Regions from separate parts of the Gordonia sp. IEGM753 genome, predicted to be linked through region 1. Evidence: riboswitches for the same ligand, from Rfam matches in the RefSeq annotation. Region 1 holds a riboswitch; the other holds the start of a gene.
The links. Region 1 has a riboswitch for cobalamin ahead of ACQR3R_RS09240 (CbtB domain-containing protein). Riboswitches for the same ligand answer to the same signal wherever they lie in the genome.

Region 1 (6,329 bases):
ATAGATCGCGGTGCGTGGCAGCGTTTGCGGTTCGGCCCAGGCATAGTCACGGGCTAGCCAACGATTGGCCAGGCAGCGAAAAAAGTCCAGGGCATTGCTCATGCCGCCCTGACGCAGGTATTGCCAGAGCCGGTCACGTTCGCCCGCGTCAACCGTGCTCAGATCGCTGAGTTCGGGGTCTGGACGGTCATCGCCCGGCACCAGAATCAGCTGCACACCACGCTCGGCCAGTTGCACCAGACGCTCGACACCATAGCGCCAATAGCCAATGCCGCCGTGCAGCGAAATCAGGATGACCTTGGCATGGCGCAACACCTGGTCGACATACAGGTCAACCGAGGCGTGATTTTGCACCTGCATCGGGTTGGCCAGACGCACGCTCGGGTAATCGTCGGGCAATTGCTGCGCCGCTTCGGCGAGCAGCGCCAGGCTGGAATCACCACTGCACAGGATCACCAGTTCGGCGGGGGTTTGTCCAAGGTCGGCAATGTTGTCATCCGACACGAAACCGCCGGGCTGGGTCCTGAGCAGGTGCATGGGTTAGACGCTGAGCGCAGCGCGCAATTGCGCTTCGAGTTGCGCCGCATCCAGTTCCTGGCCGATCAACACCAGGCGTGTGGTGCGCGCTTCATCGGCGCCCCACTGCCGGTCGAAATGCTTGTCGAAACGCGTGCCCACGCCCTGAATCAGCAAACGCATCGGCTTGTTCGGGATTGCCGCAAAACCCTTGACGCGCAAGATGCCGTGCTTGACCACCAGTTGCGTCAGCGCATCCATCAGCAGGTTTTCATCGGCTTGCGGCAGCTCGATGGAGATCGAATCGAAGGCATCGTGATCGTGGTCGTCTTCGCCTTCATGATGGTGATCGTGATGGCTATGACGGCTATCGATGTGTTCTTCGGAACCGGCGCCGAGGCCAATCAACACGTCCAGCGGCACGCGGCCGCTACTCGCTTCAATTACTTTCACGGCGGGCGGCAGTTCTTCAGCGACTTCCAGGCGCACACGGGCCAGGTCTTCGGCACTGATCAGGTCGGATTTGTTGAGGATCACCAGGTCGGCGCTGGCCAGTTGATCGGCAAACAACTCGTGCAGCGGCGATTCGTGATCCAGGTTCGGGTCCAGTTTACGCTGGGCATCGACCTGGTCCGGGAACGCGGCGAAAGTACCGGCAGCCACGGCTGGGCTATCAACCACGGTAATCACCGCGTCAACCGTGCAAGCACTGCGGATTTCCGGCCATTGGAAGGCCTGGACCAAAGGCTTTGGCAGGGCCAGCCCAGAGGTTTCGATGAGAATGTGATCGAGGTCGCCGCGACGCGCGACCAGTTCGCGCATCACCGGGAAAAACTCTTCCTGCACGGTGCAGCACAGGCAGCCATTGGCCAGTTCGTAGACGCGGCCGTTGGCCTCTTCTTCAGTGCAGCCAATGGAGCACTGCTTGAGGATTTCACCGTCGATACCCAGTTCGCCAAATTCGTTGACGATGACCGCAATGCGGCGCCCCTGGGCGTTGTCGAGCATGTGCCGCAGCAACGTGGTTTTGCCCGAGCCGAGGAAGCCGGTAACGATGGTGACGGGAAGTTTGGCCAGTGTTTTCATCGGATGCCCTTTGGCAAGGTGGCGGGCATACGGGACGACGACCGCTGCGACAGTTGCGCGGAAGATTTCGCCACCGGATCACCCCGCCCGGTTGTAGTGAGAATCTATGACGAGGCAGGTCTCCTGGCTGACGGCGTGCAGGGCGTTGGCCCGGCATTCGCTGCGCCTTCCCGCGAAGCCGTTAAACAGGCTTCGCAGTGGCGTGGCAGCGAACAACACCGTTCACAGTTGCGGGGGCAGCCGCGGCATCGACCGCGTTCCCTTCTTAGCTTCGGCAAACGCCGAAGAACCTCGAAAGCGCAAGGCTACGCATCGTCTGGTGGCCGGTCAATCTCTTGTGGCGAGGGGATTTATCGTTAGGCAGCGAAGCGGCCCCGGTGTCTATTGGCGACGGCTTCGCCGCCGAGCGGGGATAAATCCCCTCGCCACAAAAAACACACCTGAGCTAATTGAGAACCCTTGCCAATTGACGTCAAACCCTCGCCCATGGTCTCCTACGCATCTTGTTACGGGTGCCCTTCACAGGGTGAAACGGGAAACCGGTGAATCATGTGCTTTACTCTAAAGCCATGTCAGTCCGGTGCTGCCCCCGCAACGGTAAACGAGCGAAGAATCAAAACCACTGTGCCAGCAGTTCGGCATGGGAAGGTGATTCTTGCAGGTCAAGGCGACAGCCGAACCCCCTCGTGAGCCCGGAGACCGGCCAGTAACACAAAGTGACCACTACGATCACTGAATAACAAACCCGCGGTGGGCGGGCGCTGTTTGCACCCCTGCGCGCCCGACTCGCGGGGGTTTTGCATGCGCCCCTTATCACCCGCTGACAGACCAGAGGGAAGCGCCATGTCGACCATCAGCAGCACCAAGCACAGTACCGCCAGCAGCACCACAACCCTGAGCCAACGCCTGACCGCCGCCATTTGTGCGTCGATCCTTGGCGCGTGCCTGGTGTATTTCGCCGGTTTCTCGCACATTGAAGCGGTACACAACGCTGCTCATGACACCCGTCACAGCTCCGCATTCCCGTGCCATTGAGACCTGCCGACATGATCAAGCGTATTGCTCAAACCGCAGGTTTTACCGGTCTGCTGGCCGCCCTCCTGCTGACCCTGTTGCAAAGTTTTTGGGTGGCCCCGTTGATTTTGCAGGCCGAGACCTACGAAAAATCCGAGCCAGCGGCGGTTGAAGTTCACGAACACGATGCCGCCGCCATGGCCGGCCATACTCACGATGCCGAAGCCTGGGAGCCGGAGAATGGCTGGCAGCGCGTTGCATCGACCACCGGCGGCAACCTGGTAGTCGCCGTTGGTTTCGCCCTGATGCTGGCGGGCCTGTACACCTTGCGCGCCCCGACCAAAACGTCCCAGGGCTTGCTCTGGGGCCTGGCCGGTTACGCGACATTTGTGCTGGCGCCAACCCTGGGCCTGCCACCCGAACTGCCGGGCACCGCAGCGGCTGATCTGGCCCAGCGGCAACTCTGGTGGATCGGCACCGCTGCCTCAACGGCTGTCGGCATTGCATTGATCGTGTTCAGTCGCCACTGGCTGATGAAAGTACTGGGCGTGGCAATCCTGGCCGTTCCGCACGTGATCGGCGCACCGCAACCGGAAGTGCACTCGATGCTGGCCCCGGAAGCACTGGAATCGCAATTCAAAATCGCTTCGCAGCTGACCAACGTGGTGTTCTGGCTGGCCTTGGGCCTGATCAGCGCATGGTTGTTCCGCCGCAAAAGCGATGGCCAATACCACGCATGAGTGAACCCGGCACAGCGCCGACTTTAGTGGTCGGCCTGGGCTGCCAACGCGGCTGCCCCGCCGGTACCTTGCGAGCATTGCTGGAGCAGGCATTACAGGCTCACCGCATCGAATTGCACCAGATAGTTGCCCTGGCCACTATCGACCTGAAGCGCGACGAGCCTGGCCTGCTCGAATTGGCCGCAGAGCTTGAGTTGCCACTGAGCTACTTCAGCAGCGAACAACTGGCCAGGTACCAAACGCAACTCAGCCATCGCTCGCAAATCGCTTTCGAACGCACCGGCTGCTACGGCGTCGCAGAAAGCGCAGCATTGGCGCTTGCGGAACACCTGGCGCAGTCACCGGCAACGCTACTGATTTCACGACAAAAATACGCTCAGGCCACCCTGGCATTGGCCTGCGCTGTATAAATTCCCCGATAATCCCCCCGTCCATCATGAGCGATCTTCATCTGAAGACCCGCCTAACCCTTTTTCTGACAGGAAATGACGATGACCGTCTTCTTCATTGGCGCAGGTCCCGGCGACCCGGAATTGATCACCGTCAAAGGCCAGCGGCTGATTCGCACGTGTCCGGTAATCATCTACGCCGGCTCGCTGGTGCCAGAGGCGGTGCTGCAAGGACACAGCGCGGAGTTGGTTGTAAACAGCGCTGAATTGCACCTGGAACAGATCATCGAGCTGATCAAGACCGCTGATGCCAAGGGGCAGGATGTGGCGCGCGTACATTCCGGCGATCCGAGCCTGTATGGAGCGATTGGCGAGCAGATTCGTTACCTGCGCGAACTCGAAATTGCATTTGAGATCGTCCCCGGCGTCACTGCCACCGCAGCGTGCGCGGCACTGCTGGGCGCTGAATTGACGCTGCCAGACGTATCTCAAAGCGTAATCTTGACCCGCTATGCCGACAAGACCGCGATGCCAGCAGGTGAGGAGCTGGGGAATCTGGCACAGCACGGCGCGACGATGGCGATCCACCTGGGGGTCAATCATCTGCAAAAAATCATTGTTGAACTGCTGCCGCATTACGGCGCCGACTGTCCAATCGCGGTGATTCATCGCGCGACCTGGCCGGATCAGGATTGGGTGGTGGGAACGCTTGCGGACATCGCCGGGAAGGTTGAAGCCAAAGGGTTTCGGCGCACGGCGTTGATATTGGTGGGTCGGGTATTAGGCAGTGATCACTTCAGTGAGTCATCGCTGTATCGCGCAGGGCATGCGCATCTGTACAGGTCCTGAAGCGTTGGTGGCGAGTGAGCATGCTCGCGCAGGACCGCTATGCGGCCCAACGACAGCCAATGCATTCATCACGGGAAAATGCATTAGCTGCTTTGCGACTGCTGCGCAATTGATGGGAGCAAGCTCCGTCGCCACCGCGACGTTTTTTTTCGCAGCGAACGCCCTTAGTAGTAGGCGTTTTCTTTCTGCGTGTGGTCGGTAACGTCACGCACACCCTTAAGCTCGGGAATACGCTCGAGCAACGTGCGCTCGATGCCTTCGCGAAGGGTGACGTCTGCCTGGCCGCAGCCCTGGCAACCGCCGCCGAACTTGAGCACGGCAATGCCGTCTTCAACCACATCGATCAGGCTGACCTGACCGCCGTGGCTCGCAAGCCCCGGGTTGATTTCGGTTTGCAGGTAGTAATTGATGCGCTCATTGACCGGGCTGTCGGCGTTGACCATCGGGACTTTGGCGTTTGGCGCCTTGATGGTCAGTTGGCCGCCCATGCGGTCGGTGGCGTAATCGACGACCGCATCATCCAGAAAAGCTTCGCTGAACGAATCGATATAGGCAGTGAAGCTTTTCAGCCCCAGTGCCGTGTCTTCCGGTTTTTCTTCGCCCGGCTTGCAGTAAGCAATGCAGGTTTCGGCGTACTGGGTGCCAGGCTGGGTGATGAAGACGCGGATGCCGATGCCTGGGGTGTTCTGCTTGGAAAGCAGATCAGCCAGATAATCGTGGGCGGCGTCAGTGATGGTAATAGCGGTCATGGAAACTCCTCGCAGGCTTGGGCGCAGTTTACGCCAATCATCGCGCCGCACAAAGTCCTAGTATTTTTGTCGGGAAAGCACTGGCTTCGATCTTTTCGCAGGTTCGCCGTCAATTCGGTCTTTTAGCCACCGATAGCTGCTTTTTTCGATCCATTCGTAACTTGCCCAAGACCCAAGGCCAATAGTCAAAGCACAAACCACAAACATCACGTAGGGATTCACCCCATAACGCTGTGCGATAAAACCACCGGCCGACAGCACCAGAACGTGCATCAAGTACACGGAATAGGAGCAATCGCCCAGCAACTTGAGCAGGCGTTTGTTCTCGAAATAGCGCTCCAGTGCCATGCAACACGCCACCAAAATCGCACTTGGTACGCCCCACGCCAGAAACCGCGGTTGGGGCTGCACGTGATAAATCGCCAGTAAGGCCAAGGCGATGCCCAGCAAGGGCAGGCTCAAACCGGGTTTTATCCAGCCACGACGGTAGATCATGCCGATGGCGATACCCAATAGAAACTCATAGACGATGTCCGAACGGTAGAACTCGCTGATCCAGCCCCAGTCAGTCCAGGCCCGGCAAACAGCAAATAGCAGGGCTGCGACGATCAGCAGGCGAACCTGCAAACGAAACAGCAGCGCCCACGCAAACAACACGTAGAAGAGCATTTCGTAGTTTAGGGTCCAGCCGACATTGAGCGTGGGGTAGATGCCGTAGCCGCCGGGGTTTTCAGAAGGGATAAACAGCAGCGACATCAGGAAGTGCGACCAGTCGACCGTTTGATCGGGCAACACGGGTCTGGCGAAGACCACCGCCAATGCCATCAACACCGAGTACAACCAGTACGCAGGCACGATACGAATCAATCGATAAAGCAGAAAACGCGCCGGCGGCAGCGATTTACCTTCGGTTGAGAGGAAGATCACCAAACCGCTGATGACGAAGAAAATGTCGACGCCGACCGCGCCTTTGTCGATGAACATCT
Region 2 (6,329 bases), 1.9 Mb from region 1:
GACGGCCGAAGATATGCCGCTCGCGATCGTCCATCAGCGCAGCCACCAGCACTTCGGCGCAATCGTTGATGCCTTCGACTTTGAGCTTCATAAATTCATCTGTACGCTCCCCGAGCGCTTCGGCGGTGCGGACGCGCTCCTCCTCGACCAACGCCTGAATCTTGCTGCGCAAGCCGCGATCACTGATGCGGATGAACCGCCAAGGCTGCATCAGGCCGACACTTGGCGCCTGATGCGCAGCTTCGAGCAGGCGCCGAAGCAACTCGGGCTCGACGCTGCCGCCGCTGAAGTGACGCATGTCGCGGCGTTCGGCGATGGCTCGGTAGACAGCCGCGCGTTCGGCTTCGGAAAATGCGTTGTCGATCATGGCCTCTTCGCGAGCAAGTCGGCCTCATGATCAGGCACAAACAATGCGGCTACAGCGCTCGGGTTCGACGGAAAATAGAAGTGCACATAGGACGCGGTCATCCGCCCTTCGCGATAAACCGCCTCGGCGCCGCGCCCGCCATTCGGGCTCAAGCCTCGGGTAATGGGTTCAAGTTCGGTCGTGGTCAACGAGTGATGGTAGGTGTGACCGCGCAGGGAGCCTTCGGGCAGTTCGACCGCTTGCAGCGCCAACGCGGCCAGGCGCTTTTGCATCACCGCATCCCCGGCCAGCAAACCGACCAATTGTGCGCGGGTACCTTCGACATCGGTCAGCGAATCCAGCAGGTAAAGCATGCCGCCACATTCTGCCAACAACGGTTTGCCCGCCGCATGGTGTGCACGAATCGCCTGCAGCATCGTGAGGTTCTGCGACAACGCCACATGGTGCAATTCCGGGTAGCCGCCAGGCAGATAAAGGCTGTCGGCCTGGGGCAATTGCGCATCACGGATCGGCGAGAAAAACACCAACTCGGCGCCCATCGCTCGCAGCAGATCCAGACTTGCGCCATAGGTAAAGGCAAAGGCTTCGTCACGCGCCACCGCGATACGCACGCCGGCCAACAACGGTTCGGCGGCGATTACATCCGGCGCCGCAAACTCGACGGCCGGTGGTAGCGCTACCTCACAGCTGCTGGCCAGCGCATTGGCGGCGGCATCGAGGCGCAGGTCGAGGTCGTTGAGTTCGCTGGCCTGAACCAGACCCAAGTGGCGGCTTGGCAACTCGATCCCGGTTTCTCGCGACAAGGCGCCATACCAACGCAAACCTTCGGTCAGGCTGCCTTCCAGCAATTGTGCATGGCGCACAGTGCCAACGCGGTTGGCCAACACACCGGCAAACGGCAAGTCCGGTTGATAACGCGCCAACCCCAAGGCCAGCGCACCGAACGTCTGGGCCATTGCGGTGCCGTCGATCACACCCAGCACCGGTACCCCGAAATGCCGCGCGAGGTCTGCGCTGGACGGCGTGCCGTCGAACAAACCCATCACGCCTTCGATAAGAATCAGGTCGGCCTCAGCGGCCGCTTCCCACAACAGTCGGCGACTTTCCTGCTCGCCGACCATCCACATGTCCAGCTGATAGACCGGCGCACCGCTGGCGCGCTCGAGAATCATCGGGTCCAGAAAATCGGGTCCGCATTTGAACACGCGAACCTTGCGCCCCTGATTGCGATGCAAACGGGCCAGCGCAGCAGTAACGGTGGTCTTGCCCTGACCGGAGGCCGGCGCGGCAATCAATACCGCCGGGCAATGACGTGGTTGGCTCACAGTTCTACGCCTTTTTGCGCCTTGATCCCGGCCTGGAAGGCATGTTTGATCACGCCCATTTCGGTGACTGTGTCGGCCAGCTCAATCATTTCCGGCTTCGCGCCACGACCGGTCACAACCACATGCTGCATCGGCGGTCGCGCCTGCAAATCACTGAGCACCTGATCGAGGTCGAGGTAACCGTGCTTCAGCGCGATGTTCAGCTCATCCAGCACGACCAGGCCGATGGACGGGTCGCTGAGCAGTTCACGGGAAACGACCCACGCAGCCTCGGCGGCAGCGATATCACGCTGACGATCCTGGGTTTCCCAGGTGAAGCCCTCGCCCATCACATGAAACCGCACCTGCTCGGGAAACCGCCGAAAGAACAGCTCTTCGCCAGTGCTGTTACGGCCCTTGATGAACTGCACGACGCCGCACTGCATGCCGTGGCCCATCGAGCGCGCCAGCATGCCGAAGGCCGAGCTGCTTTTGCCTTTGCCGTTGCCGGTCAACACCAGCAGCAGCCCGCATTCATTCGGGGAGTTGGCGATTCGTTCGTCAATCACGGCTTTCTTGCGCAACATGCGCGCCAAATGGCGTTCGTCACGATCGGGGGTGTCAGTCATTGGGGGAGCTCTCCGTTGAGGCTGGATAACGGCGGGCAGGCACAAGAATAGATGGCGTGAAGCCTGGCATCGCCCACCGTGATGCCGCTGGATGGATCAGGCCGGTCTCCGGGCTCATGAGCGGCTCGCGGCCTGACTGCGCGCCTTCCCGCATCGGTAATCGACACAGTGGCTTAAAGCACAGTTTTCACTCATTTACCGTTGCGGGGGCAGCGCCGGGATCGTGACCCTTTCTTCAATTGAAAAAGCGACTCACCGGCTTCCCTGTTTCACTCTGTCGACCAAGGCCACAGAGCACCTGAAACAAGCCGCGAAGGTTAGAGGGTTGGGGATGGAGCGTCAATTAAAGCCGGGCGACCGCTGAGCGAATAACTGCCCCTAATCAATTATCTGACGCCAATCTTGTGCCACACTCTGCGCAGTGATATCAAATAGCCATACATCAACACACAATAATAAGGGTGAGCAACATGCAAGGCATGATCATCAGCAATCCGAAGCTGGAATTCCTGCGTCCGATGCTGGAGCGTTGGTTCGACTGCATCGACCGTTACAACGCTGTGCGCGGCGATAACGATGCGCCGTACTGGCATGATGAAAAAGCCAATCTGGGTTTGCTTTCGGCGGCTGCCTGGATGGCAGAAATGGTCACCCTGCAACACACACCTACCCGCAAACAAACCGAAGATGGCGAGCGCAACGGTCGTGCCGATTTGTTGATCGCCAGCAGCGAACAACGCGCTTACCTTCAGACCACGCAACGCTGGCCACGGGTCAATGGTTTGAATGTGACTCAGGCGTTGGCCGACATCACCAGCGATGCAAAAAGAATCAGCTACGCCAGCGACCTGAAACTGGGTTGCCTGTTTGTGGCCCCACAAAAAACCCAACACAGCACGACCCCGGAAGAACTCCAGGACATGGTCGATGACCTGCAAAAAGAAAACACCTGCGCCGTCGCCTGGTATTTCCCCTACGCCTATCGCAAGTTGCGCAACGAAGCTGGCCAGTATCATCCGGGCATCGCCGTACTCTTCAAGGAAGCACGGGGCTGACAGGTGGAACCATCGCGCCGTGAAACTTCTCTACTGAACACTCCAGTGCACTCATAGGGAAGATCAGCATGCGCAAGCCCCAGCTCGTTTTTGTCATCGTGCTCGCCGGAGGGCTTGCCGCCTGCGGTGAATCCTCCGGGCTTCAGGTCTCCGACGGCACCGGGCCGTCACCCAAACTGCCAGAGCCGAACAAAACACTTATCCCGACGGTGAACATCGCGCCGGCGATTGGCTGGAGCGATGGCGCCATGCCAACCGCAGCGGCGGGCATGAAAGTGGGTGCATTTGCCGAGAACCTCGACCACCCACGCTGGCTGTACGTGTTGCCCAATGGCGATGTGCTGGTGGCAGAAACCAACGCCCCGCCCAAACCCGACGACTCGAGCGGCATCCGTGGTTGGGTCATGAAAAAAGTGATGGGCCGTGCTGGCGCCGGTGTGCCCAGTGCCAACCGAATCACACTGCTGCGAGACAAGGACCACGACGGCATCGCCGAAACGCGCACCGTGTTCCTGGAAAACCTGAATTCGCCTTTTGGCATGGCACTGGTCGGCAATGACCTTTACATCGCCGACTCCGACAAGTTGATCCGGTTTCCCTATCAGGACGGCGAAACATCGATCACCGCACAACCGACCAAAGTCGTCGACTTACCGGGTGGCACGATCAACCATCACTGGACCAAAAACGTAATTGCCAGCAAGGACGGCAGCAAGCTGTACGTGACGGTGGGCTCCAATAGCAACGTAGGCGAAAACGGCCTGGCTGCCGAGGAAGGTCGGGCAGCAATATGGGAAGTGGATCGCGCTACCGGCAATCACCGGATTTTCGCCTCCGGCCTGCGCAACCCTAACGGCATGGGCTGGGAACCCACCAGCGGCGCATTGTGGACATCGGTCAACGAGCGTGACGAGATTGGCAGCGATCTGGTGCCGGACTACATTACGTCGGTCAAGGACGGGGCATTCTATGGCTGGCCGTTCAGCTATTACGGGCAGCATGTCGATGTGCGTGTGTCACCGCAAAACCCGGACCTTGTCGCCAAGGCAATCGCTCCGGACTATGCCGTCGGCCCGCATACCGCCTCACTGGGTATGACCTTTGCCGAAGGCAGCACACTGCCGGCACCCTTTACCCAAGGCGCATTTGTAAGCCAGCACGGTTCCTGGAACCGTAAACCGCACAGTGGCTATAAAGTAATTTTTGTACCGTTCGCTGCCGGCAAGCCGAATGGGCAACCGGTGGACGTGCTGACCGGTTTCCTCAGCGCCGACGAGAAAGCCATGGGCCGTCCCGTCGGTGTGGTGATCGATAAGCAAGGTGATTTGCTGGTTGCCGACGATGTTGGCAACAAGGTGTGGCGCGTTTCAACAACCCGATAACGTCAACGTCAGCGCAACCGGAGCCTATGGATTACGTGCCAGATGCTCTGGTTGCAGAACGCGTTTGGCGCTCAGGTAGGCTTTCTGCCAATAGGCTTTTGACAGACTGTCGAGTTTCACCGTACCGCCAGTGGCAGGCGCATGCACAAAGCGCCCTTCGCCAACGTAGATCCCGGCATGACTGACTTGTGAGCCGCCATTGGTGGCGAAGAAGATAAGGTCACCGGTTTGCAAACCATCCTTGCCGACATCTGGCGCCTGCATGCCGATCATCTCGCGCGTGGAGCGTGGCAGCGTGATGCCCGCGACGTCGTGATAGACGTAGCCGATCAAGCCACTGCAATCGAAGCCGGAATCAGGCGTGTTGCCGCCCCAACGGTAAGGCGTGCCCACCAGGCCAAGCGCGCGAAAAAGCACGTCTTGCGCTTCGGGCGAAAACGGTTGGGCAGGACTGAAAACGATGGGCGCACGAATCACCGGCGCAGGTGGCGGTGTGCGGCTGGCACAAGCGCTGAGCAGCGCTGCGAAGAACATGATTGTGAGGCGGGCCGAGGTCGTCATAAGCAGAACATCCTGATCTAACTGCGGCTTTTTCCGTCAGGAAGACAGAAAAGAAAACCGCCTGCGCGTTGCGCAGGCGGTTTGCCATCAATAATAGATATGGATTCTAGCGGCTACGCGCCAAACTTCAAGTAAGACTTTAACTTCACCTTACTTTCAGTGTGCTTACTTGCGAGCAGTGACCACGGTCGGTGCCATGGCGAGGGCCCGTTTGGCTTCAATGAAGGTCTTGCTCCAGTAGCTGTCGCCCAGGCTATCGACCCGGACACCACCGCTGCGGCGGCTGCTGGAGTGGATGAACTGGTCATCGCCAAGGTAGATACCCGCATGGCTGACACGACCGCGACGACCGTTGGTTGCGAAGAACAGCAAGTCGCCAGGTTTGAGGTTGCTGCGTGAAACCAGCGGCGCATCAACGTTGATCATTTCGCGCGTGGAGCGTGGCAAGTTCATGCCGGCTTCTTCACGAAACAGGTAACCGATGAAACCGCTGCAGTCGAAACCGGCTTCAGAGGTACCACCGAAACGGTAACGGGTACCGATCAGGGACATGCCACGTTCGAGAATGCTGTCGGCCAGAACCGGAAGCTTGTAGGACTTGCCATCGGCGAAGTCTGCGAGCTCGTTTTCGGTGGCCTTTTCTTCTTGCTCGAGATCTTTCTGATAGAGAGCGGAAGATTGAGCGGTAGCGGTGTTTTTAACCTGCTGCTGGGGCGCTTGCTCGGACACTGGAGAGTGAGCGGCGCAACCGAACAACAGGGTGACGAGTGCGAGAGGCACGAGGGGTGCGAAGCGATTTAGCATGGGCACGACCGTGGCTGAAAGTTGTAAAGAAGCCGAGACTATGCCCGCTATCAACCTCATTTGCAAATTCAATCGAACTTTATGTGACTTATCGGTTTCCCGTTTACATCTAAGCGCTTAAGCCCCTTTTAAACTGTTACGCGCCCTGCAACCTTCAGGAAAGCGGGTTTTCTGACGCCTGGAATATGCCGAAACCCAATAAAACCGGCGGTTTGCGACGTAGCTAC

Region 2: another riboswitch for cobalamin. It lies ahead of cobO (cob(I)yrinic acid a,c-diamide adenosyltransferase); the one in region 1 lies ahead of ACQR3R_RS09240 (CbtB domain-containing protein).

What each region holds. Positions count from the first base shown of each region.
Region 1 covers NZ_JBNQGB010000001.1:2,063,564-2,069,892, forward strand. Annotated here, with positions in the region: gene cobN (cobaltochelatase subunit CobN) at 1-537, opposite strand, end outside; gene cobW (cobalamin biosynthesis protein CobW) at 541-1,602, opposite strand; cobalamin riboswitch at 1,699-1,911, opposite strand; cobalamin riboswitch at 2,096-2,324, shown strand; gene ACQR3R_RS09240 (CbtB domain-containing protein) at 2,446-2,637, shown strand; gene ACQR3R_RS09245 (CbtA family protein) at 2,649-3,356, shown strand; gene ACQR3R_RS09250 (cobalamin biosynthesis protein) at 3,353-3,766, shown strand; gene cobM (precorrin-4 C(11)-methyltransferase) at 3,848-4,594, shown strand; gene nfuA (Fe-S biogenesis protein NfuA) at 4,759-5,343, opposite strand; gene ACQR3R_RS09265 (acyltransferase family protein) at 5,401-6,329, opposite strand, start outside.
Region 2 covers NZ_JBNQGB010000001.1:188,218-194,546, reverse strand. Annotated here, with positions in the region: gene bluB (5,6-dimethylbenzimidazole synthase) at 1-367, opposite strand, end outside; gene ACQR3R_RS00885 (cobyrinic acid a,c-diamide synthase CobB) at 364-1,692, opposite strand; gene cobO (cob(I)yrinic acid a,c-diamide adenosyltransferase) at 1,689-2,300, opposite strand; cobalamin riboswitch at 2,383-2,617, opposite strand; gene ACQR3R_RS00875 (hypothetical protein) at 2,771-3,355, shown strand; gene ACQR3R_RS00870 (PQQ-dependent sugar dehydrogenase) at 3,424-4,737, shown strand; gene ACQR3R_RS00865 (NlpC/P60 family protein) at 4,762-5,298, opposite strand; gene ACQR3R_RS00860 (NlpC/P60 family protein) at 5,464-6,102, opposite strand; gene hda (DnaA regulatory inactivator Hda) at 6,326-6,329, opposite strand, start outside.